4 regions of the Parafrankia discariae genome follow, and region 2 is predicted to be linked to each of the others. Evidence: riboswitches for the same ligand, from Rfam matches in the RefSeq annotation. Region 2 holds a riboswitch; each other region holds the start of a gene.

Region 1 (7,409 bases), on a different contig from region 2:
GGCCGCGTTCTGGCTTGTCCTGGTGGCCCTCGCGGGCGGGCTCGCCACGCTGCTGGTGTGGCTGCTCGCCACCGACCGGCCGGCGCGGGAGGCGGTGCTGTTCGCGATCACCGTCGTCGTCATCACCTGCCCGGACGCCCTCGGCCTGGCCACCCCTACAGCGATCATGGTCGGTACCGGACTGGGCGCCGGCCGGGGCATCCTGTTCAAGAACGCGACCGCGCTGGAGACCGCCGCCGGTGTCACCGCGGTCGTCCTGGACAAGACCGGCACCCTGACGAAGGGCGAGCCCGAGGTCACCGGCATCGAGACACTCGGCTTCCCCGAGGAGGACCTGCTGCCGCTGGTCGCTGCGGTCGAGCGGGAGTCCGAGCATCCGCTCGCGGCGGCGGTCGCCCGCCATGCCGACGCGCGCGGCGTGCCCCGACGACCCGCGGAGGCGTTCCGCAACGCGCCGGGGCAGGGTGCGGTGGCCACTGTCGACGGGCATCGGGTCGCGGTCGGCAACGGCCGGCTGATGCGGGCCGAGGGTGTCGCGCTCGGCGACGCCGCCCACCGGCTGGATGCCCTCGCGGCCGAAGGGCGCACGGCCGTGCTGGTGGCGGTCGACGGGCGGATAGCCGGCCTCGTCGGTCTCGCCGACACGCCGCGGCCGACCGCCGCGGCGGCGGTCGCCGCCCTGCACGATGCGGGCGTCGAGGTCGTGATGCTCACGGGCGACAACACGGTTACGGCGCAGCGGATCGCGAAGGAACTCGGCATCGACACGGTGATCGCCGAGGTCCTGCCCGGCGACAAGGCCACCGAGGTCGCCCGGTTGCAGGCGGGCGGCCGGCGGGTGGCGATGGTCGGCGACGGCGTCAACGACGCCCCAGCACTGGCCCAGGCCGACCTCGGCATCGCGATCGGCGCCGGCACCGACGTCGCCATCGAGACCGCGGACGTCGTGCTCATGCGCTCCGACCCGCTCGACGTGCCCGCCGCGCTGCTCATCGGCCGGGCCACCGTCCGCAAGATGCGCCAGAACCTGGCCTGGGCCGTCGGCTACAACACGGTCGCGTTGCCGATCGCCGCCGGCGTCTTCGAGCCCCTCGTCGGGCTCACGCTACGACCCGAGATCGCCGCGCTGACCATGTCCGGGTCCAGCTTCCTGGTCGCAGTGAACGCCCTGCTACTCAAACGGCAGAAGCTGCCGCACACGTTGACAGAGCCGGCCTCGGTTTAGCGCCGCGGCGACGTGACCGCCGACGTCGACACCGCACACCAGGATGTCGACCTGCTCGAACCGGTTCACGAACTCATGGTCCGGCCCGGCACAGGCGGCGACGTTGCCCGGGGTAGGCGAACCGCTTCGGGTGATCGGGGTCGGCGCGGGACGGACTCCGCTCCCCGGTACTGGCTCGGCCGTCGAACTCCGAGTCGAACCAACACTACGGTGCATAGTAGTTGTCTATCGGAGTACCGCCGCACACACGGCCTGTCGTGGCCCTCAGTCGGAACGCCTTCGATACTTACGAGCGGGAAAAGGGGCTGCTGTCCACTCCCCGGGCGGCGCCTCGCATGCCCTCGCGGAGGAACTGCCACGGCGGAAGAAACTAGCTTGCGTAGTAGGATCCGGGCGAGGAAGCGGGAGAGGGTGACGTGACGCGCTGCGAGGCACCGGCACGACACGGGGCGCTCTGGGCCCGGCTCACGCTCGTGTCGGCCGTCTTGCTCGGACTGCTGGTGATGCACGCCGGCCTGGCCGCGCAGGTGCATGCGTCCACCTCGCCACTCTGCGTCGAGGACTCCAGTCATGATGTTCACCAGGGCTGGTCCCACCCGCACCAGCCCGCGGGTGAGGACCACGGCCACCAGGGCATGCTCTGTTCGGCGGTGTTCCGTGACGACCCCGAACCGGTTCCTCACAGCGGCGAACAGTACGACCTGGCAGCCTTACCCACCTCCTCTCATGTTTCCTCCCTCGCCGGGACGTGTGGTGACCCACCGCGGACGCCGCCGCCTCGGCCCGTGACCGATTTGTCTGTCTACTGTGTGTGGCGGCTGTGAGCGGAACGGCGTCGGACCTCAAGCACACCTGTCGGCGTGCTTGACGGCTCCGGTCTCAGTTCCGTTGGCAATCCGACATCGAGGACGACTCGTGCGAAGAAGACACCATTTTGGGCTCGCGGCCGTAGCGCTGGCCCTGACAGCCACGCTTGCGGCGTGCGGGGGCGACGGCACCCCGACAACACCTTCGTCCACGCCCACAGGAAGCGGCAGCGCTGCCAGTGCCAGCGACCACAACGCCGCGGACGTGATGTTCGCCCAGATGATGATCCCGCACCACCAGCAGGCCGTGGAGATGGCGGAGCTGGCACCCGGGCGAGCCGCCAACCCGGCGGTGCTCACGCTAGCCCAGCAGATCGGGGCCGCGCAGGCACCGGAGATCGAGACGATGACCGGCTGGCTTGAGGCCTGGGGCGAACCCACCGCCATGCCCGGCACCGGCGGCCACGGCGGCGGCCACGGCACCGGCGACATGGGAATGATGTCGGCGGACGACATGGCCGCCCTCCAGGGGGCGTCCGGGCCGGACTTCGACCGCAAATTCCTGGAGATGATGATCCAGCATCACGGGGGCGCGATCGAGATGGCGCGCACCGAACAGCGAGACGGGCAGTTCCCCGACGCCGTGGCCCTGGCCGGGACGATCGAGTCCACGCAGACCACAGAGATCGAGACCATGAAGGGCCTGCTCGGTACCGGATAGCCGAACAGGGCCCTGGGGTGCCGGCACGTCGCCGGCACCCCAGGGCAACGTGGATCCCAGATACGGCACTCGGCACGACAAGGGCGAACATCGGGCCACAGCGAAGGACCTGCCGACGAGACAGCCGATCCGGTGCGTGGCATGGGGCCGACGGCCACCAGCTTCGACGATCAGTGTCTCTCGGTGATGGAGAAGTCGGTATCGAGACGCTCCCTCATCCCGAAAACTATGTCTCGTAGTAGAAGGCGAGCTTCGGGAAGGGTCGGCGATGTCCGAATGCAGTGCACTGAGCCGCTGCCGCGCGCCCGCACCGTGCGGGCCGGGGAAGGCTCTTGGTCGTTATCGGAGGTGGTCCGGGTGATCGGTGGCGCCTCAAGAGGGCGCACTTCGCCGTCGGCCAATAGGGATCTTGCTGGAGTGATGGGGGCGTCCCTCGAAGATCTTCCGAGATCATCCGATGGCTAGCTACTATGTCACGTAGTAGGTAGTGTGTGTATCTGTCACAGCATCGGACCGTACGCCGAATCCTGCCCCCGGTCCGGTGACCCCCTCCGACGAGCATCTGGGGCAGGAGCGGGGGAACCACGTTCCTCCGGGCGTCGCCTCCTTCGACGCCCTTGGGGTGAAGCCGAACGCGTACAGGGCGTTCGGCCGGGCTCCCAGCCCGAACCCGACAGCTCACCTCGCAGGCGTAGGGGAAGGATCACCATGGTGCCTGCGCGGAGTGCGCAGCTTGATGGAGAAAGACGTCACCCGGAAGGACGTGGCCGCCATCGGGCGCCGTCCGTCCCCACAGCGCCGAGCCGGGCCAGAGCCCGAGCTCGCGCCGTCGCAGCGGTGACCACCGGCACTGTCGTGGTCTCCGGCATGGCTCTCGCCGGATGTGCCCCGGAGCCCAGTCCGGACAGGGCGTTGGACGACGGCACGAACACCACGTCACTGACACTCGCGACCCAGATCGGGTCCCGGACGGCAGTCGACGGCGCCATCCAGGGCACAGCGGGAGAGGGCGCGTCGGGCACCGTCATCGATGCCACGACGGACATCTCCGCACCGACTCTGTCGCCCAAGATCGACGTGGGCCTGCGTGTGACGAACCCCGACGTGACCGTCAACGCGGACGAACCTGTCAACATCGGCTTCTCGCTGTTCAACGAGGAGACCCGTGCCCCGCTGGCCGACCAGCTCATCAAGGTGCAGGTCAAGCTCCCCACCGGCTGGGCGACCTTTCTGCACCTGACCACCGACGAACGTGGCTTCGCTTCCTACACGGCGCGTGTCCTCACCACCACGAACGTCACGGTGATCTTCGATGGTACGGATGCCCTCCAGTCCGCCCGCTCCGAGAACGAGGCGACCCTGCACGTACGCCCGTCCCCGCCGCCGGTACCTGCGCAGGCCTCCCGCAGCGCTGTGAACGTCGAGACCCCGGCGGTCAACGTCAACATCCCGGCCAACACGCTGGGGGAGAAGGCTGTCTACCTGGCGTCGCTGCAGGCTGGCAAGCCCTACGTCTACGGTGATGAAGGGCCATACAGCTTCGACTGCTCCGGCCTGGTGCAGTACATCTACAAGCAGCTCGGCAAGACCCTTCCCCGGACCACCGACCAGCAGTACGCGGCGACAGCCAGGGTCGCGCAGGGCTCCGAACAGCCAGGCGATCTTATCTTCTTCGGCCAGCCCGGCGCGATCTACCACATGGGGATCTACGCCGACGGTGGGAAGATGTGGGTCGCGCCGAGGACCGGTGACGTGGTGAAGCTCCAGACCATCTGGGCGGACTCCTACCTGGTCGGTCGGGTGACCTGAGCCGGATCCACCGGCCAGTGAGGCCCCGGGCGGTGCTCGTGGCCGCCCGTGCCATGGTTGCCCGTGTCACGGGTCGCAGGTGACCGGGGCGGTGGCTTCGGCGTCGAGGTGTCGGTGGTCGTTGTAGCGGGGGTCGGTGACCGGCGGGCGCAGCGAGACGATCAGACGCAGTGATATCCCAGATCGCTGAGAGCGGGAACTGTCGTCACAACGAGTGGCAGGAGTAGCAGCACGGCGACGATGAGACCCCGGCCGACGACAGCGGGGCGGGACAGGGGCGGATCCGCGGTCAGCAGGCGCAGGACCCGTTGCCGTACGGCGGTGTTCGCCATGCCCAGCACGGGAGCCGGGGGGGCGGCTAGCCTCAGCACGGCTTCGGCGACGACTTGGGGCGCACTGCGCCGGGCCGCGCTGTCGTCCGCGGTGAGTTCGACGAGTCGGCGTAGCTCCTCGTGTCCTGTCCCGAAGAGCGGCACGAGCGGGAACGCCCTGGCCAGGACCGCTGTCGCGGTGAGGATGAGGTGGTGCCTGCCGGCGAGATGGGCGCGCTCGTGGGCGATGACGGCGTCAAGTTCGCTGGGCCGCAGGGCCCGCAACGCCCCTTCGGTGATGACGACGCCGCCGCTGCGGCCCGGCAGGCAGAACGCACTGCGATCAGCATGATCCAGGATGTAGATCGATAGCGCGGGATGGAAACGCCCGAGCAGACGGACGTCGTGCCGGTGACGGACACGCGACCGCCGGCCGGCGACGGCGACGGCGGCGGCGACATGAAGGAGACGGAGCGCTGCGGCGACGCCCACAACGACGCCGGCAGTGCGTGGAATCGTCCACCGGGTGGAGACCGTCAGACTGTGGTCGCCCCACCCACACCACTGGACGAGCAGGACCAGGATGTCCCCGATCGCATGCAGCGGTAGGAACAGCAGCATGGCGGCCAGCGCCGCCACGGACACCACGGAGATCATTGCTGCCAGCCACATGGCGACGGCGAGCCGCGGCGCACGGGAGGACCAGGAAGCGTCGCGGAGGAAACAGGGCAGGCCGCAGGAGACGACGGCCGCGTACACCACGAGAACACCGAAGATCATGATGCGGGTTCCTCGTCGCCGCGACCGCGGCTGGCGGAGTGCCACTGCACGGCTTCGCGCAATGTCTCGTACTCCGTGGCATCCATGGTCTGTACGAAGTGGAGCAGCGCCAGGCCACGGTCGTCCGCCCCGGAGAGCACCGACCTCATCAGCTGGGCGGTGTAAGCGCTTCGGCTCAGCGCGGGCTGGTAGCGGTAGGAACGCCCGGCGCGTTCCCGGGTCAGCCACCCTTTGTGGAACAGCCGGTCCATGACGGTCATCACTGTCGTGTAGGCCAACGGACGCGTCGGCGTGAGTAGTGTCTGGACATCACGGACGGCCACCGGGCCGCGTGCGGACCACACCCGGTCCATGATGTCGGCTTCCAGGTCGCCGAGTTGTTCCACAACTCCCCCTCGTGCGGCGCCTGACAAGCGCCGCGTCCATCTCATCCCACGCCGACGCGAGCGGTCCTGCCTGCCTCGGTCACCGCCATCGGCTGCCTCTGGACATCGCCGCGGCCGGTGATGTACGTCCATCCCCGCAGTCTTGCCCGTCGCAGGACGGACTGGTGCGACCCAACCCGTTCGTCGCTGTTACCTACTACGAATTGTAGTTGTTACGGCTGGTCCCATGGGGTGCATCCACTCTGGCCTGGGTGGACGGTGCTCAGATTTCCCATGTGAACCATCTTGTCTGGTGACCCACTCCCGTGGAGTCCGGGCGTCGAGGGATGTCGATCTGCTACATGGCATAGTAGTTACATCGCATTGGGGGCACGAAGGGACGTATGAGTGGATCGCGCCAGAAGGTACGGCTACCAGGCTCGTGAGGAACCAGCACCGCCGCAGGGGCGCCGTCCGCGAGCGAGGGCCACGGAGCGCCCAGGCGGGATGTCGCCTCGTGTGTCAGCGTCACAGCGCCGCGTAGCGACGCTCGCTCTCCTGACGACCGGCAGCTTGGCCACCGCGTCGACTGGCTTCGCGCTCGCTACCACCGGCGACGCTGCCACCGCGGCATCGCCGACACCCACCATCCGCACGGCTGACGTCCTGAATTCGGGTCCTCGGCCCGCGGTGACGGACAGCGCGGCGGCGGCATTGGCTGCCGCCATCGCTGATCCGTCGCGGAACTTCACTACTGTCGCCATCGCCCCTGATCGGGCCACCGTCGCGCCCAACGGCGAGGTAATGTTCACCGTCCGTGCGGCCAATACCGACGGTTCTCCACTCATCGGGTCCGCCATCCGCATCGTGGCTGTCAACGGACCGAAATGGACCACCACGGCCACGCTCCGCACGGACGCCGCTGGCGAGGCGCGGATATCTACTCGACTGCTGTCCACGACCACCCTCACCGCCGTGTTTGACGGCTCCGGCGCGCTGCGTCCCTCGATCGCCGGAGCAACGACGGTCACAGTCCAGGCCCCACCCCCGGCGGTGAGGTCCGTCCGCACCGGTGGGGGGCAGTCCGGTGCTGTATCCACACCCACCTATAGCGCGGTCCCGTCAAGCGAGATCGGCGCGAAGGCCGTCTACCTTGCGTCCCTGCAGAACGGCAAACCGTACGTCTACGGCGCCGCGGGACCCTACGCCTTCGACTGCTCGGGATACGCCCAGTACGTCTACCGGCAGCTTGGACGGAACCTGCCGCGTACTGCCCAGCAGCAGTTCCAGGCCACGATACGTATACCGAAATCCGGGAAGCAGCCCGGAGACCTCATCTTCTTCGGCAGTCCATCAAACATCACCCACATGGGTATCTATGCTGGAAACGGC
Region 2 (7,409 bases):
ACGAGGATTTCAGCACGTTCCGGGCGACGTCCTGGGTGTCGCGGCTGCGCCGTGGCGAGATCAGGCTCGGCGACTGCCCGGACCACGTCCGCCAGGTGTACCGGGCGGCCGCCGAATGTCGGGACCAGACCGACGGCTGGTTCGACCCCGCCTGGCGCGCGGATGGCACGCTGGACCCGACCGGGCTGGTCAAGGGCTGGGCGGCCGACGCCGCGTCGAGCGTCCTGACCGCCGCGGGTGCCCCGAGCCACTGCGTCAGCGCCGCCGGTGACCTGCGGGTGCGGGGCACCTCGGGCTGGGCGCCGGGACGTCCGTGGCGGATCGGGATCGCCGACCCGTTCGACCGGGCCAGGCTGGTCGCCGTCGTGGAGGGCACCGAGCTGGCCGTCGCGACCTCCGGGGTCGCCGAGCGGGGCGCGCACGTCGTCGACCCGCGCACCGGCGCACCGGCGACCGGCCTGGCCTCGGTCACCCTCGTCGGAGCGGACGCCACGCTCGCGGACGCGTTCGCCACCGCCGCCCTCGCCGCCGGGCCGGCGGCGCCGGCCCTGCTCGGACGCCTCGCCCGGCGGGGCTGGGAGTGGTTGACGGTCGACGCCACCGGGCGGCTGGCGCACTCCGCCGGCTTCCCGGGCCAGGTCACCACGACCGTCGCCGGGCCGGTCGCCGCGACAGCTCCGAGGCCGGCTGTCCGGACGACCGGCTCGAGGCCGGCCGCCGGACGCTCCGACGGGCGGTGACACTGGGGGGATGGAGCGTCCCGTGCGGGTCCTCGTCGTCGACGACGAGGAGGCGATCACCGATCTCGTCGCCATGGCGCTGCGCTACGAGGGCTTCGAGGTGAGCGCCGTGCATTCGGGGCAGGCGGCGCTCACCCGGGTCGCGCGGGAGCCGCCCGACCTGCTCGTGCTGGACGTCATGCTGCCCGACATCGACGGTTTCGCCGTCTGCCGGCGGCTGCGCGAGGCGGGGCGGGACGTGCCGACATTGTTCCTGACCGCCCGCGACACCACCGAGGACAAGGTGCACGGGCTGACGCTCGGCGGCGACGACTACGTCACGAAGCCGTTCGTGGTCAGTGAGCTGGTCGCCCGGGTCCGGGCGATCCTGCGCCGGGCCGGGCAGGCCGACGGCGCGCCGGAGACGCTGCGCTTCGCCGATCTCGAGCTCGACCCGCGGACCCGCGAGGTGCGCCGGGCCGGGCGCCTGGTGGAGCTGACCGTCACCGAGTACCGGCTGCTGCACTACCTGCTGGTCAACGCCCGCAAGGTGCTGACCCGGGCGCAGCTGCTCGACCATGTCTGGGGGCACGACTTCGGCGGCGACGCCGGGGTCCTGGAGACCTACGTCAGCTACCTGCGCCGCAAGATCGACGACGTCCCGCCGGCACTGATCCACACGGTGCGCGGGGTCGGCTACGTGCTGCGCCTGCCGCGGTGAGACCGCCGGCTCCGCCCGGGCGCCCCCCGCCCCGGGGTTTCCCGCGTCGCCGGCCCGTGTCCTCGCGCGTGTCCTCACGCGTGGTCTCGTTGCGGGCGCGGCTGCTGTTGGCCCTGGTCGGCCTGCTGGCGATCGGCCTGGTGCTGGGAGCGTTCGGCACCAGGAACGCCGTCGGGTCCTACCTGCTCGGCCGGCTGGACCGGCAGGTGCGCGACGCCCACCCGGTGATGGAACAGACGCTGCTCGCCGGCGACTCGGACCACGCGCTGTACCACCACGACGCCGACGACCGGGCGCCACGGTTCGGCACCGCCTTCCTCGTCGGCACCTACGGGGCGCTGTACGACGGCGCCGGGCGGCGGGTGGCCGAGACCAGCCCGGGGCCGAACGGCCCCGCGGCGCCGACCCGGCGCCCAGCCGTCACCCCGAGCCTGCTCGCCGCCGCCCCGGTGCGGCCCGACCTGGCGACCGCCCCGCTGTGGACGGTTCCCGCCGAAGGCGGCGGGGACCGGTTCAGGGTGCTCGCCGAGCGCTTCGGCGACGGAGACGTGCTGGTCGTCGCGGTGCCCTTCGCCGAGATGGAGGCCACCCTCGACAACGTCACCAGGATCGAGATCGTCGCGAGCGCGACGATGCTGGCGGTGCTGGCCGTGCTGGCCTACGTCATCATCCGCCTCGGCCTGCGCCCGCTGGCCCGGATCGAGCACACCGCGGGCATGATCGCGGACGGCGATCTGACGCGACGGGTCACCGACACGGACCGCCGCACCGAGGTCGGACGGCTCGGGCTGGCCTTCAACACGATGCTCACCGAGATCGAGGCTTCGTTCCGGGCCCGAGAGGCCTCCGAGCGCCGCCTGCGGCGCTTCGTCGGGGACGCCAGCCATGAACTGCGCACGCCGCTGACGTCGATCCGCGGCTACGCCGAGATGTTCCGCCGGGGAGCGGCGAGCCGGCCCGAGGACCTGGCGATGGTCCTGCGGCGCATCGAGGAGGAGTCGGCCCGGATGAGCGAGCTGGTCGACGACCTGCTGCTGCTCGCCCGCCTCGACCAGCAGCCCGACCTCGGGCGCGGGCCCGTCGATCTGGCCGCCGTGCTCCGGGACCTCGCCGCCGACGCCCGTGCCGTCAGCCCGGGACGGACGATCGAGGTCGACGTCCCGCCGATCCTGGAGGTGGCAGGGGACGAGGGGCGCCTGCGCCAGGCCGTCGGGAACCTCGTCCGCAACGCGCTCGTCCACACCCCGCCCGAGGCCGCGATCTCCCTCACCGCCGGCCGGGACGACACCGACGCCGACGCCATGACCACAACCGACGCCGCGGTCGCGGCCACCGCCGAGACCGTCGTCGTCTCGGTGATCGACCACGGGCCCGGTGTCCCCGCCGACGCCGTCGACCACGTCTTCGAGCGGTTCTACCGGGCCGACGCCGGCCGCTCCCGTGACGCCGGCGGGACGGGGCTGGGCCTGTCCATCGTCGAGGCCGTCGCCGCCGCGCACGGCGGCCGGGTGGAGCACCGGCCGACACCGGGCGGCGGCGCCACGTTCCGGCTGATCCTGCCCCGCTCCGATTCCGCTCCCTCTTCGTCATGAGCCGGCTCGGCTCCGTTCACCCCGATCCGCCAGGCTGATCCCGGCCCGCCCGGCCGGCCGGGCGGGCCATTGGGATCTCTCGGAGCTCGTGGAGGACGCGTGGTCACCTCGGCGGTCGTCGTCACCGGAGCCGCGTCCGGGATCGGGCGGGCGTGCGTGGAGCTGTTCGCCGCGCGGGGGTTCGGCGTGATCGCGGTGGACGTCGACGAGGCGGGCCTGGCGGAGCTGCCCCGGGATCGGGCGGGGGCGCGGATCGTCCCGATGGTCGGGGACGTCTCGGTCGAGGAGACCGGGGCCGCCATGGCGGAGCTGGCGCTCGTGAGCTTCGGGCGGCTGGACGCGGCGGTGCTCAACGCCGGGATCGGCGCGACGCTGCCGTGGGAGGCCCCGGGCGCGATCGACCGGCTGGACCGGATTCTCGCCGTCAACGTGCGGGGTGTCGCGATCGGGATCCGCTCGGTGGTTCCCGTCCTCCGGGCCGGCGGCGGTGGCTCGATCGTCGTGACCGCCTCCAGCGGCGGGCTACAGGGGGAACCGGGGAACTGGGCGTACAACGCGTCCAAGGCGGCTGTGATCAACATGGTGCGGGCCGCGGCGCTCGACCACGCCGCCCAGAACATCCGGGTGAACGCCGTCGCCCCCGGCCTGACCGAGACGGCGCTGACCGCGCGCCACCGGGCCGATCCGGCGTCCGCCGCGGCGGTGAGCCGGCGGATTCCGCTGGGGCGCTGGGGGCGGCCGGGTGAGCTGGCCTCGGCCGTCTGGTTCCTGGCCGGCACCGAGTCGTCCTACATCACCGGGACGGCGCTGGTCGCCGACGGGGGCCTGACCGCGCACCACGGAGTCGTGCCGCTGCCGGTTCCCGAAGCCCTGCCGCCGGTTCCCGCGGTTCCGTCGTCGGCGCCCGAGGTCGAGGTTCCCCGGCCGGCTTCCGTGGCGCCCCAGCCGGATCCGGAGATCTGACCCAGGACGGACGAGATCGCCACTTGCCCGGATCGGGGGCCTGTCGACTGGTCCGGGTGGTTCTCGGACCGCCGCCGGGACCGATTTCAACTTGCTGCTCGCGCAACTTCTTCCCGGGCGGTGAGCCGAATTCCCGCACCGAGGTGAGTGCGTCGTCCACGCTACGCGACATCGTGCTCGGTCCCGGTGGCGGGGCGGTCACGGTAATTGGCTGCCCAGTAAGAAGGAACGCGCCTGCGCGCGTGATACGCCGCCCACGGAGGATCTTCAATGGTCCACCGGGTTGTGTGGCGCTCGTCACAGACCCTTGGCAATTGTTGGTCCGTTGTGTGTAACGTCTGCGCCGTGCTTTCGTTCAGGAAAGCGCGCACCGGGCGTCACGCCGAATCCTGCCCCGCCCGGTGAACAACAAACATCAGGGCGGGAGCGGGGGAACCAACCTTCGGGCGTCGATCACCGGCGTCCTCGGGGTGAAGCCGCACAGTGCGGCCGGGTAAATCCCAGCCCGAACCCGACAGCTAACTTCGCAGGCGTGGGGAGGGGCATCACTTTGTCCGTTATGGCTTCGCGTGCTCGTAAAACCAGTCGTTCCATCCGCCGCGGCCGCGCGCTGCTGGTAGCTCCGCTGCTCGCCGCCACGATCGGCGGCGGAATCGCGATGTCACAGCCCGCCAGTGCCGCGGGTCGTCCGGACGCACACCGTTTCCTGAGCGCGGTTGTGCCCTGCGAGTCCGGCGGTAACCCCCACGCGGTCAACTCGATCGGCGCGGGCGGCCTGTTCCAGTTCCTGCCGGGCACCTGGCACGGTGTCGGTGGGCAGGGCCTCCCGCAGAACGCGAGCGTGGCCGAGCAGTGGAAGCGCGCGCACATCCTGTACGCGCAGCAGGGAACCAGCCCGTGGTACTCCTCGAAGAGCTGCTGGGGCCACAAGATCTGACCCGGCCCCCAGGGCTCTGACGCGGCCCGTCGAACGGGGCGGCCAGGTGACGGACCAACCTGGCTGATTCCTGGCTGATCCCTGGCCGAGCGCAGAAGATGGTCCGCGGAACGCGATCGGCGGCCCGGGTGTCAGCACTGACACCCGGGCCGCCGGCGTCTCACCGTTAAATGATCGCGCCCTTGGCCCACAGAAATGAATCAGCACGGAGCATTTGATCGTGATGGCGCCTTCCGGGGGAGGTCTTCGCCACTGACCGGGCGGCCGGCCAGGTGGCTGCCGTACGCTGAGCAGTCGTCCGCTGGCGCACTGGCGGCCGAGTCGGCGGCGGCCGGAGAGGTGGGGCTGTCAATGGCCGAGCCGACCAGTCGGCGCAGGCTCGCCGTCCTGGCGGTCTGCTGCATGAGCCTGCTGATCGTGGGCCTCGACAACACCATCGTGAACGTGGCCCTGCCGGCGCTGCGTCGAGATCTCGGGGCCTCACCGGCCGGCCTGCAATGGACGATCGACAGCTACACCCTCGTGCTGGCCAGCCTGCTCATGCTCGGCGGTTCGACCGGTGACCGGCTCGGCCGCCGCCGGATCTTCCAGACCGGGCTGGTCCTGTTCACCGCCGGATCGCTGCTGTGCAGCCTCGCCCCCGGGCTCGGCTGGCTGGTGGCCTTCCGAATGCTGCAGGCCGTCGGCGGCTCGATGCTGAATCCGGTGGCGATGTCCATCATCACCAACACGTTCACCGATCCCCGGGAGCGGGCCCGCGCCATCGGTGTCTGGGGGGCGGTGATCGGGATCAGCATGGCGCTCGGCCCGGTGCTCGGCGGCATCCTCGTCGAGACGGTGAGCTGGCGGGCGATCTTCCTGATCAACATCCCGGTCGGGCTCGTCGCGCTGGTACTCACCCGCCGGTTCGTCCCGGAGTCCCGCGCGCCGAGCCCGCGCCGCCTGGACCCCGTCGGGCAGCTCCTGGTGATCGCCGTTCTCGCCACCCTCACCTACTCGATCATCGAGGCGCCCGAGGCCGGCTGGACGTCCGCCGGCACGCTCGTCCTGCTCGCGGTGGCGATGGCCGCGGCGGCGCTGCTGGTCGGCTACGAGTCGCGGCGCACCGAGCCGCTGTTGGACGTCCGTTTCTTCCGCAGCGTGCCCTTCTCCGGCGCGACGGCGATCGCGGTGTGCGCGTTCGGCGCCCTCGCCGGCTTCCTCTTCCTCAACACGATCTACCTGCAGGATGTCCGCGGGTACTCGGCGTTGCACGCCGGCCTGCTGACCCTGCCGATGGCACTGGCCACCCTGGTGGCCGCACCGCTGTCCGGACGGGCGGTGGGCCGGTTCGGCCCGCGGCCGTCGCTGCTCGCCGCGGGTGTCGCCCTGACCGCCGGCAGCGCGGCGATGACGGACCTGTCCGCGCGGACCTCCGTCGCCGCCCTGGTGGTCGCCTACCTCCTGTTCGGGGTGGGCTTCGGCCTGGTGAACGCGCCGATCACCAACACGGCCGTCTCCGGGATGCCGCTCGCGCAGGCCGGGGTCGCGGCGGCGGTCGCCTCGACGAGCCGCCAGATCGGCCAGTCGCTGGGCGTGGCCGTGATCGGCTCCGTCGCGGCCGTGACCGCGACGGCCGGGGCCGTCGGGGCCGTCGCCGGCGGCTCGGTGGCCGGGATCGATCCCACCAGCCCGGCGGCCTGGTGGGCGGTGGTCGCGGCCTGCGGCACCGTCCTGGCCCTGGGCTTCGCGACGACGGGCACCTGGGCCAGGCGCACCGCCGACCAGACCAGAGCCCGGCTCATGGCCACCCCCGCCCCCGAACAGGCCGCCGTCCCGCGGGCCGGCGCCCAGCCCGATCCGGCGGGGCGGTAGGCCGGACGGGTCGGCGGGCCAGCCGGGGCGGCGGGTCGTGCGGGGCGGCGGGTCAGCCGGTGTTGCGCAGGCCGGCGGCTATGCCGTTGATGGTCAGCAGGAGGCCGCGGCGCAGCTGGGGGTCGGCGGTGTCGCCGGCCGCCCGGGTGCGGGCCAGCAGGGAGACCTGCAGCGCGTGCAGCGGGGCCAGGTAGGCGTCCCGGACGAGCAGGGTGTGGCGCAGCACCGGCGCCGTCTCGAGCAGGCCGGCCTGCCCGGTGACGGCCAGCACCTCCCGCACCGTCCGCTCGTGCTCGTCCCGGATGACGTCGAACAGCCCGGCCGTGACCGGGTCGACCAGCGCCGAGACGTAGCGCTGGGCGATCGCCAGGTCCGACTTCGCCAGGGTCATCTGGACGTTGCCGAGGAACGTCCGGAAGAAGTGCCAGGAGCGGTACATCTCGGCCAGCTCCCCGCCCGCGCCGGCCTCGCGGGCCGCCGCCAGCCCGGAGCCGACCCCGAACCAGCCGGGCAGGATGATCCGGGCCTGGGTCCAGCCGAACACCCAGGGGATGGCCCGCAGGTCCGCCAGCCCCCCGGAGCCGCCGGGGCGCCGCGCCGGGCGGGAGCCGATGTTGAGGTTG
Region 3 (7,409 bases), on a different contig from region 2:
GGACGAGGTCCGCGACCTCGCCCTCGAACACCGACCGAAGGTGATCTTCTGCGGTGGGACGGCGATCCCCCGCACCATCGACTTCCCCGGGTTCGCGGCGATCGCCCGCGAGATCGACGCCGTGCTCGTCGCGGACATCTCCCACATCGCCGGGCTGATCGCCGGTGGCGCCCACCCGTCGCCGGTCGGGCACGCTCCCGTCATCACGACCACCACGCACAAGACGCTGCGCGGCCCGCGCGGCGCCATGATCATGTCGGACGGCACGCACGCCGCGGCGCTGGACAAGGCTGTTTTCCCCGGCCTCCAGGGCGGCCCGCACAACCACACCACCGCCGCCGTCGCGGTCGCTCTTCGGGAGGCCGCGACACCGGATTTCCGGGAGTACGCGCACCGGGTCGTCGCGAATGCGAAGGCGCTCGCCGAGGCGCTTTCCGGGCGCGGCTTCGACCTCATCACCGGCGGCACCGACAACCATCTCATTCTCATTGACCTGACGAGCCGCGGAGTCGCCGGAAAGCCGGCCGCGAAGGCGCTCGACCGGGCCGGTATCGAGCTGAACTACAACACGGTTCCCTTCGACCCGCGCAAGCCGTTCGACCCGTCCGGGGTGCGCCTGGGAACCGCCGCGATCACGACCCGCGGGCTGCGCCCGGAGCAGATGCCCGCCCTCGCCGCCTGGATCGACGAGGCCGTCAAGGCCGCCGGTGACGCGGACGAGGCGACCATCGAGCGGATCTCGGGCGAGGTCAGGGACCTCATGTCGGCCTACCCGATGCCCGGCTGGGTCTGACCGACCGGCCGGTGGCACCGGTCGGCGGCACCGCCCACCGGCCCGCACCAGCACAGCAGACACACAGGCACATCCTCGGCCCGGGCGCCCACGCAGACGCCCGGGCCGAGGCGTGCCCGGACCCGCTCCTCCCACTCCCCCACCGCCCCCACCGCGCCACTCCCCGCCGTGCCACTCCCCGCCGTGCCGGTCGCCGTCCGCGCCGGGTGCGACGACGTCCGGACGGAGACCCGCTCCGCAGCGTCGCCGGTTACTGAACGGAGTGTCTCAATCTCGAATCTGTGTGCGCATCGTGACAAGGGTGCGCCGTCAGAACAGGAAAATTAGTACTTGCGACTACCCTTAGTAGTTCGTTACGGTGTCCTGGCTCGCAGCAAGCGACGGGCCGTACGCCGAGTTCTGCCCTAGGCCCGTCGTCCCCTCCTAGCGATCAACAGGGCAGAAGCGGGGGAACCACGTTCCTCCGGACGGCCACCCACGCACCGGCGGCCGTCCTCGGGGTGAAGTCGAACGCGCCGTGAACACGCTGGCGCGCCCGACCGGGCTTCCCGGCCCGAACCCGACAGCTAACCTCGCAGGCGTACGGGAAGGATCACCGTCGTGTACGCACGCATGTCTGGATCATCCAGGCGGGCCTTTCACCCGTCCCTCGGGCAGCCGCCGTGGCCGCACAGTGCCCGCATCCCGGGGTTGACGCAGGAAATCTAGACCCACCCAGGTCCGGAATACTTTTACGCCGACAGAACGCCGGCGCACTGAACCATGCTTCCCTCGCCGGGCGAATCGTTGCCGTAACTTTTTGATCCGTATACGGATCAATTCCCCATCCGGACATTCAGAAGCTCTGTTCTTCAAAGCAGAAACGAGATTCTTAGATGTCGCATGGAAAGCACCGCCTGTCCAGCCGTCCGAACACCTCCGCACGGCGGCGCGGGCGTGGGCGCGCCGCCGTGGTCACCGCGGCGAGCGTCATCGGCGCGTCAGCGGGCCTGATGTTCACCGCGGGACCGGCGAGCGCGGCCACCGTCTCCGACGTCACCATCGCGCAGGCGGCGCAGAACGCGGGCCTGCCCTCCTGCCGCGGGATTCCGCTGAGCACCTGGGTCGCGGTCGCGCTGGCCGAGTCGGGCGGCAACACGACGGCCCACGCGACGGTGGGTGAGGACTCCCGCGGCCTCTGGCAGATCAACATGCGCGCGCACGCGAGCTGGGTCGGCAGCCGCGACCTCTACGACCCGAACGTGAACGCCTGGGCCGCGCGGCAGGTGTGCGCCAGCCAGGGCATCGGCGCCTGGAGCGCCTACAAGAACGGCATGCACGTGAAGTACCTGTCCCGTGGCGCCGCGGCGGCCGCCGCGGTGAGCGGCGGCGCCGCCCGGACGATCTCGACCGTCGCGCCGGCCGCGGCGAGCGCGCCGGCACCGGCGACCGCCAGCTCGGGCTACATGCGGCTCGGGGTCGCCGGCGTCCGCTGGGACGTGGCGCTGGTGCAGAAGCGGCTCGCCGACATCGGCTACCCGATCACCATCGACGGCCGGTTCGGTCCGCAGACCAACCACATGGTCGTCGACTTCCAGAAGAAGAACGGTCTCGTCCCGGACGGCGTCGTGGGCCCGCTGACCCACGACAAGCTGTTCGGCTGATCCGCGCCGGGCGTGGCCGACACGCCCGACCGGACCGGCCCGGCGCTTCGGTGGACCGCCGGGCCGGTTCCGGGCAGGCTCGGAGGTTGGCCCACCAGGCAGGACGCGACCAGGGCCGACCGTCCACGACGCAGGAGCGATTTTTGTGCTGACCAGGATCGACCATGTCGGAATCGCCGTCGCCTCGCTGGAGGAGGCCATCCCCCGGTATGAGGCGGCGTTCGGCCTGAAGGTCGCGCATCAGGAGACGAACGAGGCGCAGGGCGTGCGCGAGGCGATGCTGCTGGTGCACGACGGCGACACGGGCGGTTCCTACGTCCAGCTACTGGAACCGGTGCGCCCGGACAGCCCGGTCGGCAAGTTCCTGACGAAGAAGGGCCCCGGCATCCACCACATCGCCTACGGGGTGGCGGACATCGACGCGGCGCTGGCGGCGCTCACCGTCACCGGGTTCGACCTGGTCAACAAGACCCCGGTGCACGGGACGTCCGGCAGCCGGATCGCGTTCATGCACCCGAAGGGCCTCGGCGGGGTGCTCACCGAGCTGGTCGAGGCGGCCGAGGGCCACTGATCCGCGGATCGGTGGCTCCGCCGGATCGGCGGGTGCGCCGATCCGGCGGGCGTGTGAACCCGCCGGATCGGCGGTGTGACCACCGCGGCCGGGTCCCGGGTTCAGCCCCGGGACCCGGCGTCGGTGGTCAGCGGCGGCTCTCGGCGGCGGACCACTGGCTGGTCGGGATCGGGTCGAGCGGCACGACCGCCGAGCCGTTCCACCGGAACCGTACGGTCGCCGCGCCCGCGCTCGGGCAGCACATCGGGTCCGCCGGACGGTACAGGTCGTACTGCAGCGCCACCACCTCGCTGGTCGACCACACCCACCGCACGCCCGCGCCGGCGACGGCGTCCGTCCCGACGAACCGGCCGCGGTGGAAGAGGAACGCCTGCTGCGGATGGCCGTCCACCGAGGTGGCGAGCCGGCCGACGATCACGCTGAGATTGTGGGTGGGCTCGTAACCGTCGGTGGTGATCGGTATGTAGCCACGGCCGCGGACCAGGCTCGCGGCCTCCGCCAGGCTCAGCGAACCGGCCGCGCCGGCCGAGCCCCCCGAACCGGCCGAGCCCCCCGAACCGGCCGAGCTCACCGCGGCCCCCGATGTGGCGGGTGGGGACGATGGCACCGTGGTCGGCGCGGCGGACGCGGACAGCGACGACGCCACCCCGCCCAACATGACCGCGGCGGCAAGCACGGAGATGAACACGACTCGACGCATGGCGACCGCCCCCTCTTTGGGCCTCGTGTCTGCCGGCCGGATATCTGCCGACCGGCCGACCGTAGGCGCACTTCGGGCCCGCCGCCTGCTCCGTGAGCGGAATGCGCGGTTTCGGAGCAGGTCACCCCGGGGGGTACGGGAGCGGGAGATCAGGTACGGGCGAGGAGCATCAGGATCATTCCCCCCGACATGACGAGTCGGGAGCCACGCGGGACGACCGGCTCCGGGAAGATCCCGATCAGTCGGGCCGCCAGCTCACGCACGGGCGGGCGGGCCGGCGGCGCGGCGAACCGGCGCGCCGGCAGGCCGGCCAGCGCCACCAGGGCCGCCCCGCCGAAGACGACGACGCACCAGACGCCGATCGCCCCGTCGGTGCGCAGCGGCCACCCGGCGACACTGGCCGCCCCGGACATGCACGCCATCGCGGCCGCCTCGACGACGAGAAGCGCACAGCAGGACCACATGCCCGGCGCGCTGCACCGGGGGTGGGCGACGAGCCCGACCAGCAGGGCCACCGTCAGCGCCAGGTACAGGGCGAGGAACGGCCAGGAGCCGACGAGCCGGCCGGGGCCGGTGAACATGACCGCCATCCCCGCCGCGACCAGCACGTGCCCGCCCTCGATCCAGCCGTCCACTGCGGACGCGTGCGTATGCGGCCCGCCCGCCGCCACCGGGCGACGGAACAGGGCCCGCATCCGCCACAGGTGGATCACCGCGACGAGGATGGAGGCCACGCCGGCGGCGAGGGCCAGCGGACCGGCCAGCGGAACCAGGCCCGCGGCCACCGGGTGGCGGTGGGTCACCCCCCAGCGGCGAGCTCGGCGGCCACCAGGGAGCTGATGCGGCCCGCCCGGGCCTCGTCGACGATGACTTCCAGCTGTTCGATGCTCATCTGGATCCGCTGGCCGAAGTCGTCGGTGAGGACGACCCGGCGGTCGGCCGCGGCGTCATGGTCGATGTAGAGCTCCGGGCAGCCGCAGCTGCACTTCCCGCAGAACGTGATGACGCGATTCAGGGCGTCCGACCCGCTCATGGCACCTCGCACGACGACGGTAAGATCATCTGAGTGTAAGCGGTCGAGCCCGCCGAGCCGACCGAATCCGCCCACCATCACGCCGCCGGCCGGGCGGCGCGGCGGAGCCGCCACGTCGCCCGGCCGGGGCCGGCTCAGCCGTGGCGCGCGGCGTCCGCCCAGGCCAGCACGGCGAGCACCCGGCGGTTCTCGGTGGGCTCCGGGCGCAGCTCCAGCTTGGCGAAGATGCTCGCGATGTGGGATTCGACCGTCTTCGGGCTCAGGTGCACCCGCTGGGCGATCCCACTGTTCGACAGGCCCTGGGCCATCAGTTCGAGGATGCGACGCTCACGCTCCGACAGCCCGCTCAGGCGCTGCGACTGCGGGTAGCCGGCGAGCAGCCGCGCGGCGATGTGCGAGTCGATGACCGGCTGCCCCTCGCAGAGCCGCTCGAGGGTGTCCTTCAGGGCCTGCCGGTTGGTGATGTTGTCCTTGCGCATGTAGCCGATACCGGCGGCGCCGCCGGCGAACAGGTCGGCGGCGAACGGGTCGTCGTCGTGCGCGGTGACCACCAGCACGCCCATCGACGGATGCGCCCGCCGCAGCGCACGGGCGGTCAGCAGCCCCTCGTTCGTCCTGGTGGGGGGCATCCGCATGTCGACGATCGCGACGTCGGGCGGGGCGTCCCGCACGACGGCGAGCAGTTCCGTCCCGGTCGGCACGGAGGCGGTGACCTCCACCCCGATCGTCGCCAGCAGGACGCTGAGCGCCTCCCGGATGAGCCCACTGTCCTCGGCGATCGCAACACGCACACCGGATCTTCTCACGCTCCCCGGACGGCCCTGTCACACACCGGGATAACCCGCGCCAGTTCCGGGGGACATCCGGTAGGAACCGCGCGATCACTCGGGTAGACCTGACGGATGCCGGTCGGCTCCGGGCGTTCCGCGACGGCGCGGCTCGCCGCCTCGACGACGGCCACGACGCTGCTCGTGGCCGCGGCGGCCGTTGCCGCCGGCTGGCCGTACTGGGCGGACCACCCCCTCGCCGCCGTCCCGAACGTCGGCGTGGCGGTGGCACTGGTCGTGGCCGGCCTGCTGCTGTGCGGTGACCCGGCGTCGTGGCGGTGCGGGGCGCTGCTGGCCCTCGGCGGCCTGTGCTGTCCGCTCACCTGGCTGATGAGCTGGGACACCGGGCCGCTGCCGCTGATCGCCGTCCTCGGTCAGTCCGCCTACTGGATGGTCTACGCCTGGGGGCTGCTGCTCTACCCGGGGAACACCCTGCGCGGCCGGGCCGACCGGTGGTGGGTCACGGCCACGGCGGTGATCCTGCTGGGCGGGCAGGCGCTGACGGTCGTCATCTCCCGGCCGTCCTGGAACGGGTTCACCGACGGCGTGCTGTGGCCCGCGCCGCTGCTGGTCGGCCGGGGCCGTTTCGAGGCGGTGCTGGACGTCCTGCTGGTGCTCTACGTGCTGGTCCCGGCCGCGTTCGTGCTGCTGGCGGTCGTCCGGATCCGGGCGGCGCGCGGCCTGGAGCGGATGGTCGCCGGCCCGGTGCTGCTCTCGGCGGGCTTCGTGGCGCTGGTCGCCGCGGTGACCTACCCGGGCCTGATGGCCGAGCCGGAGCTGGGCCGCATCGAGGACGCGGTCGCGCTGCAGGGGGCCGCCTCGATCGTCGCCCCCGTCGTGCTGCTCGCCGTCGGCGCCCACCGCCGGCTGCTGCTGGCGACGACCGCCGACCGGCTCGGGCGGGAGATCGGGTCACCGACGCCGGCCTCGGTGCGGGCGGCGCTGCGGACCGTGCTGCGCGACCCGACCCTCGAGGTCTACTACCGACAGCCGGACACGGAGGTGTTCGTGGATCTGCACGGCCGGGTGGTGGAGCTCCCCCCGGAGGACCACCGGGGGGAACGGGAGGACCGGGGGAGGCGGGAGGACCGGTCGGGCCCGGGGCGGCGCTGGTACGTCCCGGTGCGGCCGGTGGCCGGCGCCCCGGGGAGCGTCCCGGGCCCGGTCGCGGTCCTGAGCGTCGATCCCGTCCTGCGCCGCCACCGGCCGCAGGTGGCGGCGGCGGTGGTGGCGGCGGCCACGGTGCTGGAGCAGGCGCGGGCGCAGAGCCGCCTGCGCGCGCAGCTCGTCCGCCTGGGCGAGACGCGCCGGCGGGCCGCGCGCGTCCAGGCCCGCGAGTGGGCGCTCGTCGGGCGGGAGCTGGACGACGGCGTCCGCCGGCGCCTGGCCGAGCTCGCCGCGGCGGCGGGGGACGTCGCCCGGACGGTGTCCGAGCCGGCCACCGCGCGGGCCCTGGCGGAGATCGGCGCAGGGTTGCGCGCGGCGCACGGCGAGCTCGCGGACATCGTCCGGCCGGGGCATCCCGCCGTCCTGGAGCGGGACGGCCTGCTCCCGGCGCTGGAGAGTCTCGCCGCGGCGCTGGGGCTGTGCGGGCAGAACCTGCTGTGGGTGCCCGCCGGCCGCTTCGACGTGACGGCCGAGCGGGCGATGTACGCGGCGCTCGCCGCGGCGTTGCGCACCATCGCCGCCGCGACCGCGACCGGGGCCGCGACCGGGGCCGGGGCCGCCCGGGTCGAGGTGCGTGCCGAGGGCGCGATGCTCGTCGGCGAGATCACCTCGGCGGTGCCGGTGGCCGGCGGGGTGCGGGCCGCCGCCGACCACGCCCGGGCGCTGGGCGGTTCG
Region 4 (7,409 bases), on a different contig from region 2:
GAGGGCCCGCGCGTGCCGGCGTTCCAGGTAGGGCCGGCCCAGATAGCTACCGGTGGCATAGCCCACCACGGCGCCGGCGCTGGCCACCACCGCCACACCGACCGCGACCACGACGATCGACACGTCCGCGGCTGGATCCGCGGCGACCAGGCCGGCGGCGAACAGGATGGTGTCCCCTGGAAGCCAGAAGCCGACCAGGATCCCGCTCTCCGCAAATATCACCGCGAAGAGGATGACGTAGAGGGTCATCCCGGAGAGGCTCTCGATGTCCACTCGGCCAGTCTGCCGGGCCGAGCGGGCGGGGTGGAGACATCCAGCCGCCTTTCGGCGATGTCGCGTGGAACCACACCCGTCCGAGGCGCGCGACGACATACCCTTCGGCCTACACCTGCCGTCGGCACGCGTCGGGCGCGACCGGACTCATGGGGCTCCAGGGATCCGGTGGCGGGTTCGGCGGCGCGGCCGGCGCCAAGGCCCGCGGGCGGTGTCGTGCCGCCAGCCGGCCGCGGCGCCCCTACACCTTTCGAGGAGTTCCACCGATGCCCATCGCCAGCCCAGACGTCTACGCCGAGATGCTCAGCCGGGCGAAGTCGAACGCCTACGCCTACCCCGCCATCAACGTGACCTCGTCGCAGACCCTCAATGCCGCGCTCCGGGGTTTCGCGGAAGCCGGCAGCGACGGAATCGTCCAGGTGTCGACCGGCGGCGCGGAGTTCCTCTCCGGAACGACCATCAAGAACATGGTGCTGGGCGCGGAAGCACTCGCCGAATACGCGCACCACGTCGCCAAGGCCTACCCGGTGAACATCGCGCTGCACACGGATCACTGCCCCGCCGACAAGCTGGACACCTACATCCGACCGCTGATCGCGATTTCGAGGGACCGGGTGGCGCAGGGCCGCGACCCGCTTTTCCAGTCCCACATGTGGGACGGCTCGGCGGTGGAGCTCGAGGAGAATCTCAAGATTGCCGACGAGCTGCTCGCCGACTGTCGCGCGGCGCGCATCGTGCTGGAAGTCGAAATCGGTGTCGTCGGCGGTGAGGAGGACGGCGTCGTCGGTGCCATCGACGAGAAGCTCTACACCACCCCCGGTGACATGTTCCGCACCGCCGAGGTTCTCGGCACCGGAGAAAAGGGCAGCTACATGCTGGCCGCGACCTTCGGCAACGTGCACGGCGTGTACAAGCCGGGGAACGTGAAGCTCCGGCCCTCGATCCTGCGCGAGGGTCAGCAGCACGTGGCCGAGAAGCTCGGCCTGCCCGCCGACGCGAAGCCGTTCAACCTGGTCTTCCACGGCGGCAGCGGGTCGGACCTCGCCGAGATCCGCGAAACACTCGACTACGGCGTCATCAAGATGAACGTGGACACCGACACCCAGTACGCGTTCACCCGGCCGATCGTCGACCACATGCTCCGCAACTACGACGGTGTCCTCAAGGTGGACGGTGAGGTCGGGAACAAGAAGGCCTACGACCCGCGCACCTACGGCAAGGCCGCCGAAACCGCCATGGCCGCCCGGGTCGCCCAGGCCTGTGACGACCTGCGGTCCGCCGGCCGGTCGATCGGGGTCTGACCCGCTCCGCCCGGTTCGAGGCCCGGCGGTCACCTGATCGGCTCTTCTCCCTCCCGGGGACATCTGTCCCCGGGAGTACTCCCATGTCGTGACTCCCCCGGCCGCCGCGCGCCCGAATGAGATTCCTCCAGGACAGGACGAGATCGCTCCGGGACAAGCAGTACCCGCCGGGCCACACACCGCCGGTCGGGCGGGCCGGCCGTCCCGGCGGGCCGAACCACCCGGGACGGCCGGCGCCCTTCGGACCTCCGACACCACCAGGAACGCGGAGCGACCAGAGGGACACGAGAAGCTATCTGCGACGCAGAGTGCCCAAACAAGCACCTGACGCCGACATGAGGACGGGGTGTGCTTCCTCCCCTCTTCATCCGAGGCGGAACCGCACCCGTCGAGGTGAGGCGTCGCCCGCCCGGCGAGGCCTCCTGAAGATCGTGCGGGCGGTCGGCGCCGTCTCGGCGGCCATATCCGTCCCGGACACCACGAAGCCCACGGTCCCCCCGAGCCTCTCACCGGTGACGGATCAGGTGGCACCTGCTGAGACCACACGTACGGACCCAGCGGCTCTCACCTCTGACACGGCACCCATGTGGGCTCCGACGTGTCTTAACGCGCCGCTCCGCGCACCGATCCGCCCAGGGGCGCGCGCCGGCCCGGATTCCCACCCGAAGAGGGCTACTTCGGGGCACGCGCAGAGGCACCAGACAGCCCACGCGATCGTCCGATCACGGGTGAGAGACACGCACGGACCCGGCTCAAACAAGATCAACCTCGGGGGCGAACGGGACGTACCGACCCGACCCCGCGGGACACCGCGACCCGACAACCGGTCACAGAAGCATCCCTACAAGTTAACTCATAGTTACGGTTAGGTTTCTCACACATCACGGCATCCGAGTCGGGATCGGCACGAGGATATGAATTTTCTAGCCGCTTGATGGCACCCTGGCCGGACGCGGGTAGCCTTCCCGCATATTCGGCTCGATTGCCGACAGCACACCCAACGGTAACGATCTTTCACCAGTGTGATTTGTCGGCACGAACCACCCTCCGCGACACGGTCACCAAGTTAATGAGCGCGCGTGCGCGCGCGCTACCAGCACCGTGATCAAACCTCAAGCAGCCAACGGACGGTGTGCTCTTTTTCACCTGAGGCATTCAGTGCTTGTCGTTCGGCCCGACGGCGTGGTTATGGTCTTCGCCGTGCCCGGAGACAGGCCGGGCACCCGACGGGTGGCACGCCGAATCCCTGCCCCCATCCGTTGGAAACAGAAACCCGATGGCAGGAGCGGGGGAACCAATACCCGGTCGCCGATTCTGGGGACCTTGGGGTGAAGCCGCTAACGCCGACGACACGAGGAGGAAAATTGTCCTCCGTTGCCGAAGGCACAGGATTTCCGGAGTTCCTGACTTGGCGGCCGGGCTTTTCCCTGCCCGAACCCGACAGCTCACCTCGCAGGCGTGGGGAAGGAAAACTCACGCATGTCCGACGCACGTACCAGTGGCCGACAACGCCGCAGCAGTACCCGCAGCCGGGCCCGCACTCTCGTCTCCGTCCCCGTCATCGCCGCGGCGGTCGGCGGTACACTCGCCCTGAGCCAACCGGCCAACGCCGCCACGACCTGGGAAGGTCTGCGGCAATGCGAGTCCGGCGGGAACTACACGACGAACACCGGTAACGGCTACTATGGCGCTTACCAGTTCTCGTCAGGCACCTGGCGCAGCCTCGGCTACTCGGGGCTGCCACACACGGCTCCGCCCGCCGTGCAGGACGCAGCGGCACTGCAACTCGCACTCCGTTCCGGGTTCGGCCAGTGGCCGGTCTGCGGGAGCGGAATGGGCTCCGACCAGCTCCTACCCGGGGCGTCGTCATCAGGCGCCGGCATCCAGGCGTCCAGGGCGGCCGAGCGCACCTCGCTGGTCGCCCAGCCCGTCGCCGCGGGCATCCCGGGCCTTACCCGGGCGTACACCGCGTCCATGGTCAATCAGGTCAGCGCCGAGGTCCGCGCCTGGCAGACCAAGATGAACTCCCTCGGCTACCCCCTCACGGCCGACGGCAGCTACGGACCACTGTCCGCGGCCGCGGCGCGTGACTTCCAGGCCGCACGCGGCCTCCTGGTGGACGGCGTCCTGGGTCCACAGACCTGGGCAGCCACCTTCGGCTGACCGACGCCGACCGGCGCACTCGGTCACCAGCCGGGCCGGCTGACGGCTACCGCCGCACGCGGCGACCGCTCCCCCCGCTGGCTGAACCGAACCACCGCACCCTCCTGACGGCGCCGCCCCGCGCCGCCGTCCGGTCACGGTGGCCTCCACGCCCCGGTCGAGCCCCCTTCGCAGGGCGTCCTTCCCCCGGATGAGGCATCCCACCCGCGCCCGTCGCGGTGAGCCATCCCCTCCATGGACTCAGGCCCTCGAACCGACGCCCGCGAATCATCCGTTCTCCACCTTCGCCCGGCCGGTGTCCGCGGCGATCCCACTCGCGGCTGACCACGTGCTGTCGCATCCGCGAGACCCCCACCAGCACGAGGTCGACATCCCGCCGCGACGGGTCCCCTCCGCGGAGGTTTCCGTCACCCGGTTCGTCGGCAGCGAAGAGCCGCCGTGCCAGGACCGCAGGACCCGCCCGCCCGGCGCGGACCCCGCCGGGCGGGCGGGGCGGTGCGTGGATCGCCCCAACGATCCGCGCGGCACGCGACCCACCGCCGACCCGGCCACGTCGAGCCCGCCGCACGATCTCCTCCGGCCCCGGCCGGAGGAGGAGCCGTCCACGCCGGTGATCCCGGCGGGCGGGCGTGTCCCCGCACAGAGCGGGACACGCCCGCCACGGACGGCCAGCCCGACCCGTCGCCCGCGCAGGACCTCCCTCCGCCGCGCCCCGTGCCCCCGGGCCACAACCCCTCAGCCGCCACTCGGCCATCAATCTCTAACTGGTTACCTTAAATACACAGAATGTAATTCTCTATAGAAAAACTACAAAAAAACTACTAACGTACTTTTGCGGAGCCGGCGGGACCCGACGGCACGCGGCCCGACCCACCCCGGCGGACGGCCGTCCCCGGCCTGGCGGTAGCGTTGTCCGACTCAGTGCTTCTCGTCACGATCGGCTACGTCACTCGGCAAACAGCCCATTCGGGTAGCTCCGATGTGGTCCTTTCGCATCCCCCACCGGCCGCCCGAATTTGCGCCGTCTAGCTAGATCTCGCTACAGTTCCGCCCACTCGCCTCCCCGGGCGAGGTCATGCGGACGGACGCCGAGTCCTGCCCCCGTCCTCATGGCCGGAACGAGCACGGACAACATCGGGCAGGAGCGGGGGACCCACCATCCGGACGCCCCCGGCGTCCTAGGGGTTAAGCCGGCGAGACATCCGGCCGGGAGCACCGATCCGCGAGGACGGGCTCCGGGCCAGCGGCGCCGGCCGGGCAACTTCCAGCCCGAACCCGACAGCTCACCCCGTAGGCGACGGGAAGGATTCTGATGCGATCGCATGATCGTGTTCCCGCCCGTTCCAATGGCCGTGGCGGAAGGCACCGAGCGACCCAGGGACCGTCCACCGCGACTCGGGTCCTGCGCACCACCGGCGCCGTCACGGCGCTGGTCGGCACCGGGCTCGCGGTGACCGCGGCTCCCGCGGGAGCGGCGACCGCCGACGACTTCGCGAAGCTCCGCAAGTGCGAGTCGGGCGGCAACTACGCCATCAACACCGGCAACGGCTTCTACGGTGCCTACCAGTTCGACCAGCGCACCTGGACGGGCCTGGGCTACCCCGGCCGACCCGACCAGGCTCCGCCCGCGATGCAGGACGAGGCCGCGTACAAGCTGTACGACAGCCGCGGCTGGTCACCCTGGCCCGGCTGCACCGGCAAGCTCGGCCTCACCCGGAACGGCCCCGCGCCGGAGTCGTCCGGTGCCGGCGGCGACGTGATCGCCCAGGCCCTGACACCGGCCGAGCCGCCCATGACCCTCGAGCGCGCCCGTTCGGAGGTCGCCGGCCGGTTCGGCGGCGAGGCACTGAACGTCGGTATGAGCGACGACGTGCGCGCGGACGCCTTCGTCTGGCAGGCGGAGATGCGCGACCGCAGGTTCGTCCTGACCGTCGACGGCAAGTTCGGCCCGGAATCGCAGGGGATCGCCGCGCTCTACTCGTACCTCACCCGGGTGAGCGACGGTCAGCCGGGCGTGGTCGGCCAGAACCTGTGGAGCGCCACGGTCAGTGGCTGACAGCGGCCGCCGACGTCGGCGGCCCCGACGGGCGCTGCGGCAACTGCCAACGCCGGTGACTGACGCCGCCGGCGACTGACAACACCGACAGCTGTCGCGCGCCCTGAGACGGCCGCCAGCGTCCTCGCTCCGTCGACACCGCCCCAGCGCGGCTGACAGCGCCGTCAGCCGGCTGGCGGCACGGCCGACGGCGCCCGCGCCCCCGCATCCGCACCTCGCGCCCAGCGGCTGACAGCGCCGTCAGCGGCTGGCGGCCGGGCCGGGCGCCGGGCACGGCATGGCCATACCCGGCGCAGCCTCCTGACACCGCCGTCGCCACCCGCCGAGACCGCGGATGGCGCCGGGCCAGCGGCGGCCGGGCGTCCCCCGTAGGCCGGGCCCCGGATCCTCATGACCGTCTGGCAGGTCGGGCTATGCCTCGTTGGCACGAGGTTGCCCGAGGGCGCCGTGGTCCTGAACTGGTCCCGATCTCGCCTCCATGCCCGCGTCCTGGTCCGCCCGACCCTCGATTGCCAGCAAGCAGAAATCCGACGAACAACAGATCGACTACGGACGAAATCCGCCGACACAGAAGAAGTCGGATCGGTGCCGACGCGGCGCCGGTCGGATGCCGGTCGCGGGGGCGGTGCGGGGGCGGTGCGGGGGCGGTGCGGTATAGCGCCGGCGCGACGCCGACGGGCCGGCCGCCGTCAGGTGATGTTCAGGCAGGATGAGGTCATGACGACACCGCCCGCGAACCAGAACCTCCTGTCGGGCCCGCCGCCCACGCTGCTGCCCTCCGACGCGGTGGCCGCGGACGCGCTGCGCGCCGGCGACACGCCGGACTCGGTCGCCGCCCGGTTCCCGGCCATCAGCCTCGGCTGGGCGGCCCTCGCCGAGGGCGCGCTGAGCGCCGGGCGCCCGGTGGAGGCGTACGCCTACGCGCGGACCGGGTACCACCGGGGTCTGGACCAGCTCCGTCGGTCCGGTTGGAAGGGGCACGGGCCGGTCCCGTGGTCCCACGAGCCGAACCGCGGCTTCCTGCGCGCGCTGGCCGCGCTCTCCCGCGCCGCGGCCGCGATCAACGATGACGAGGAAGCGGCCCGGTGCCGGCAGTTCCTCACCGACAGCGACCCGGCCGCGGCCGCGGAACTCGGTCTCGCATAGCCCCCATCCGGCCACGCAACGCCGCCGCCGGCCCGCGAGGTCTGGCGGACGGACCACGACGGGCCCATATCCCTAGTAACCTCGCCCGGTGCCCGCACTAGTCCTCATCGGCGCCCAGTGGGGCGACGAGGGAAAAGGAAAGGCGACCGACCTCCTGGGCGGCGCCGTCGACTACGTCGTCCGCTACCAGGGTGGCAACAACGCGGGACACACGGTGGTGATCGGTGCGGAGAGTTACGCTCTGCACCTGATTCCGTCCGGTGTACTCCGCACCGACTGCGTTCCCGTGATCGGTAACGGCGTCGTGATCGACCCGGGTGTGCTGCTGGCCGAGATGGACGGCCTGCAGGCCCGCGGAGTCGACGTCTCCCGCCTGCTCATCAGCGCGGACGCCCATCTGATCATGCCGCACCACCGGGCCCTGGACCGGGTCACCGAGCGGTACCTGGGCAAGGCCCGGATCGGCACGA

Evidence for each region. Region 2 has a riboswitch for cyclic di-AMP ahead of B056_RS0103305 (transglycosylase family protein). Riboswitches for the same ligand answer to the same signal wherever they lie in the genome.
Region 1: linked by a shared signal. The riboswitch ahead of B056_RS0126855 (C40 family peptidase) and the one ahead of B056_RS0103305 (transglycosylase family protein) in region 2 are both predicted to bind cyclic di-AMP.
Region 3: linked by a shared signal. The riboswitch ahead of B056_RS0115985 (peptidoglycan-binding protein) and the one ahead of B056_RS0103305 (transglycosylase family protein) in region 2 are both predicted to bind cyclic di-AMP.
Region 4: linked by a shared signal. The riboswitch ahead of B056_RS0133415 (transglycosylase family protein) and the one ahead of B056_RS0103305 (transglycosylase family protein) in region 2 are both predicted to bind cyclic di-AMP.

What each region holds. Positions count from the first base shown of each region.
Region 1 covers NZ_KB891248.1:21,703-29,111, forward strand. The annotation lists gene B056_RS0126845 (heavy metal translocating P-type ATPase) at 1-1,225, shown strand, start outside; gene B056_RS0126850 (DUF305 domain-containing protein) at 2,141-2,752, shown strand; cyclic di-AMP (ydaO/yuaA leader) riboswitch at 3,261-3,458, shown strand; gene B056_RS0126855 (C40 family peptidase) at 3,590-4,561, shown strand; gene B056_RS0126860 (M56 family metallopeptidase) at 4,723-5,652, opposite strand; gene B056_RS0126865 (BlaI/MecI/CopY family transcriptional regulator) at 5,649-6,038, opposite strand; gene B056_RS0126870 (C40 family peptidase) at 6,708-7,409, shown strand, end outside.
Region 2 covers NZ_KB891103.1:284,271-291,679, reverse strand. The annotation lists gene B056_RS0103325 (FAD:protein FMN transferase) at 1-740, shown strand, start outside; gene B056_RS0103320 (response regulator transcription factor) at 751-1,440, shown strand; gene B056_RS0103315 (sensor histidine kinase) at 1,509-3,032, shown strand; gene B056_RS0103310 (SDR family NAD(P)-dependent oxidoreductase) at 3,132-3,995, shown strand; cyclic di-AMP (ydaO/yuaA leader) riboswitch at 4,366-4,543, shown strand; gene B056_RS0103305 (transglycosylase family protein) at 4,555-4,932, shown strand; gene B056_RS0103300 (MFS transporter) at 5,284-6,786, shown strand; gene ppc (phosphoenolpyruvate carboxylase) at 6,839-7,409, opposite strand, start outside.
Region 3 covers NZ_KB891216.1:21,037-28,445, forward strand. The annotation lists gene B056_RS0115980 (serine hydroxymethyltransferase) at 1-793, shown strand, start outside; cyclic di-AMP (ydaO/yuaA leader) riboswitch at 1,221-1,388, shown strand; gene B056_RS0115985 (peptidoglycan-binding protein) at 1,669-2,436, shown strand; gene mce (methylmalonyl-CoA epimerase) at 2,582-3,007, shown strand; gene B056_RS0115995 (LppP/LprE family lipoprotein) at 3,135-3,707, opposite strand; gene B056_RS0116000 (DUF5134 domain-containing protein) at 3,857-4,492, opposite strand; gene B056_RS0116005 (hypothetical protein) at 4,507-4,740, opposite strand; gene B056_RS0116010 (response regulator transcription factor) at 4,875-5,531, opposite strand; gene B056_RS0116015 (hypothetical protein) at 5,643-7,409, shown strand, end outside.
Region 4 covers NZ_KB891285.1:45,695-53,103, reverse strand. The annotation lists gene B056_RS0133425 (DedA family protein) at 1-273, opposite strand, end outside; gene fbaA (class II fructose-bisphosphate aldolase) at 540-1,574, shown strand; cyclic di-AMP (ydaO/yuaA leader) riboswitch at 2,829-3,048, shown strand; gene B056_RS0133415 (transglycosylase family protein) at 3,054-3,737, shown strand; gene B056_RS0133410 (transglycosylase family protein) at 5,050-5,793, shown strand; gene B056_RS0133405 (DUF3151 domain-containing protein) at 6,511-6,939, shown strand; gene B056_RS0133400 (adenylosuccinate synthase) at 7,028-7,409, shown strand, end outside.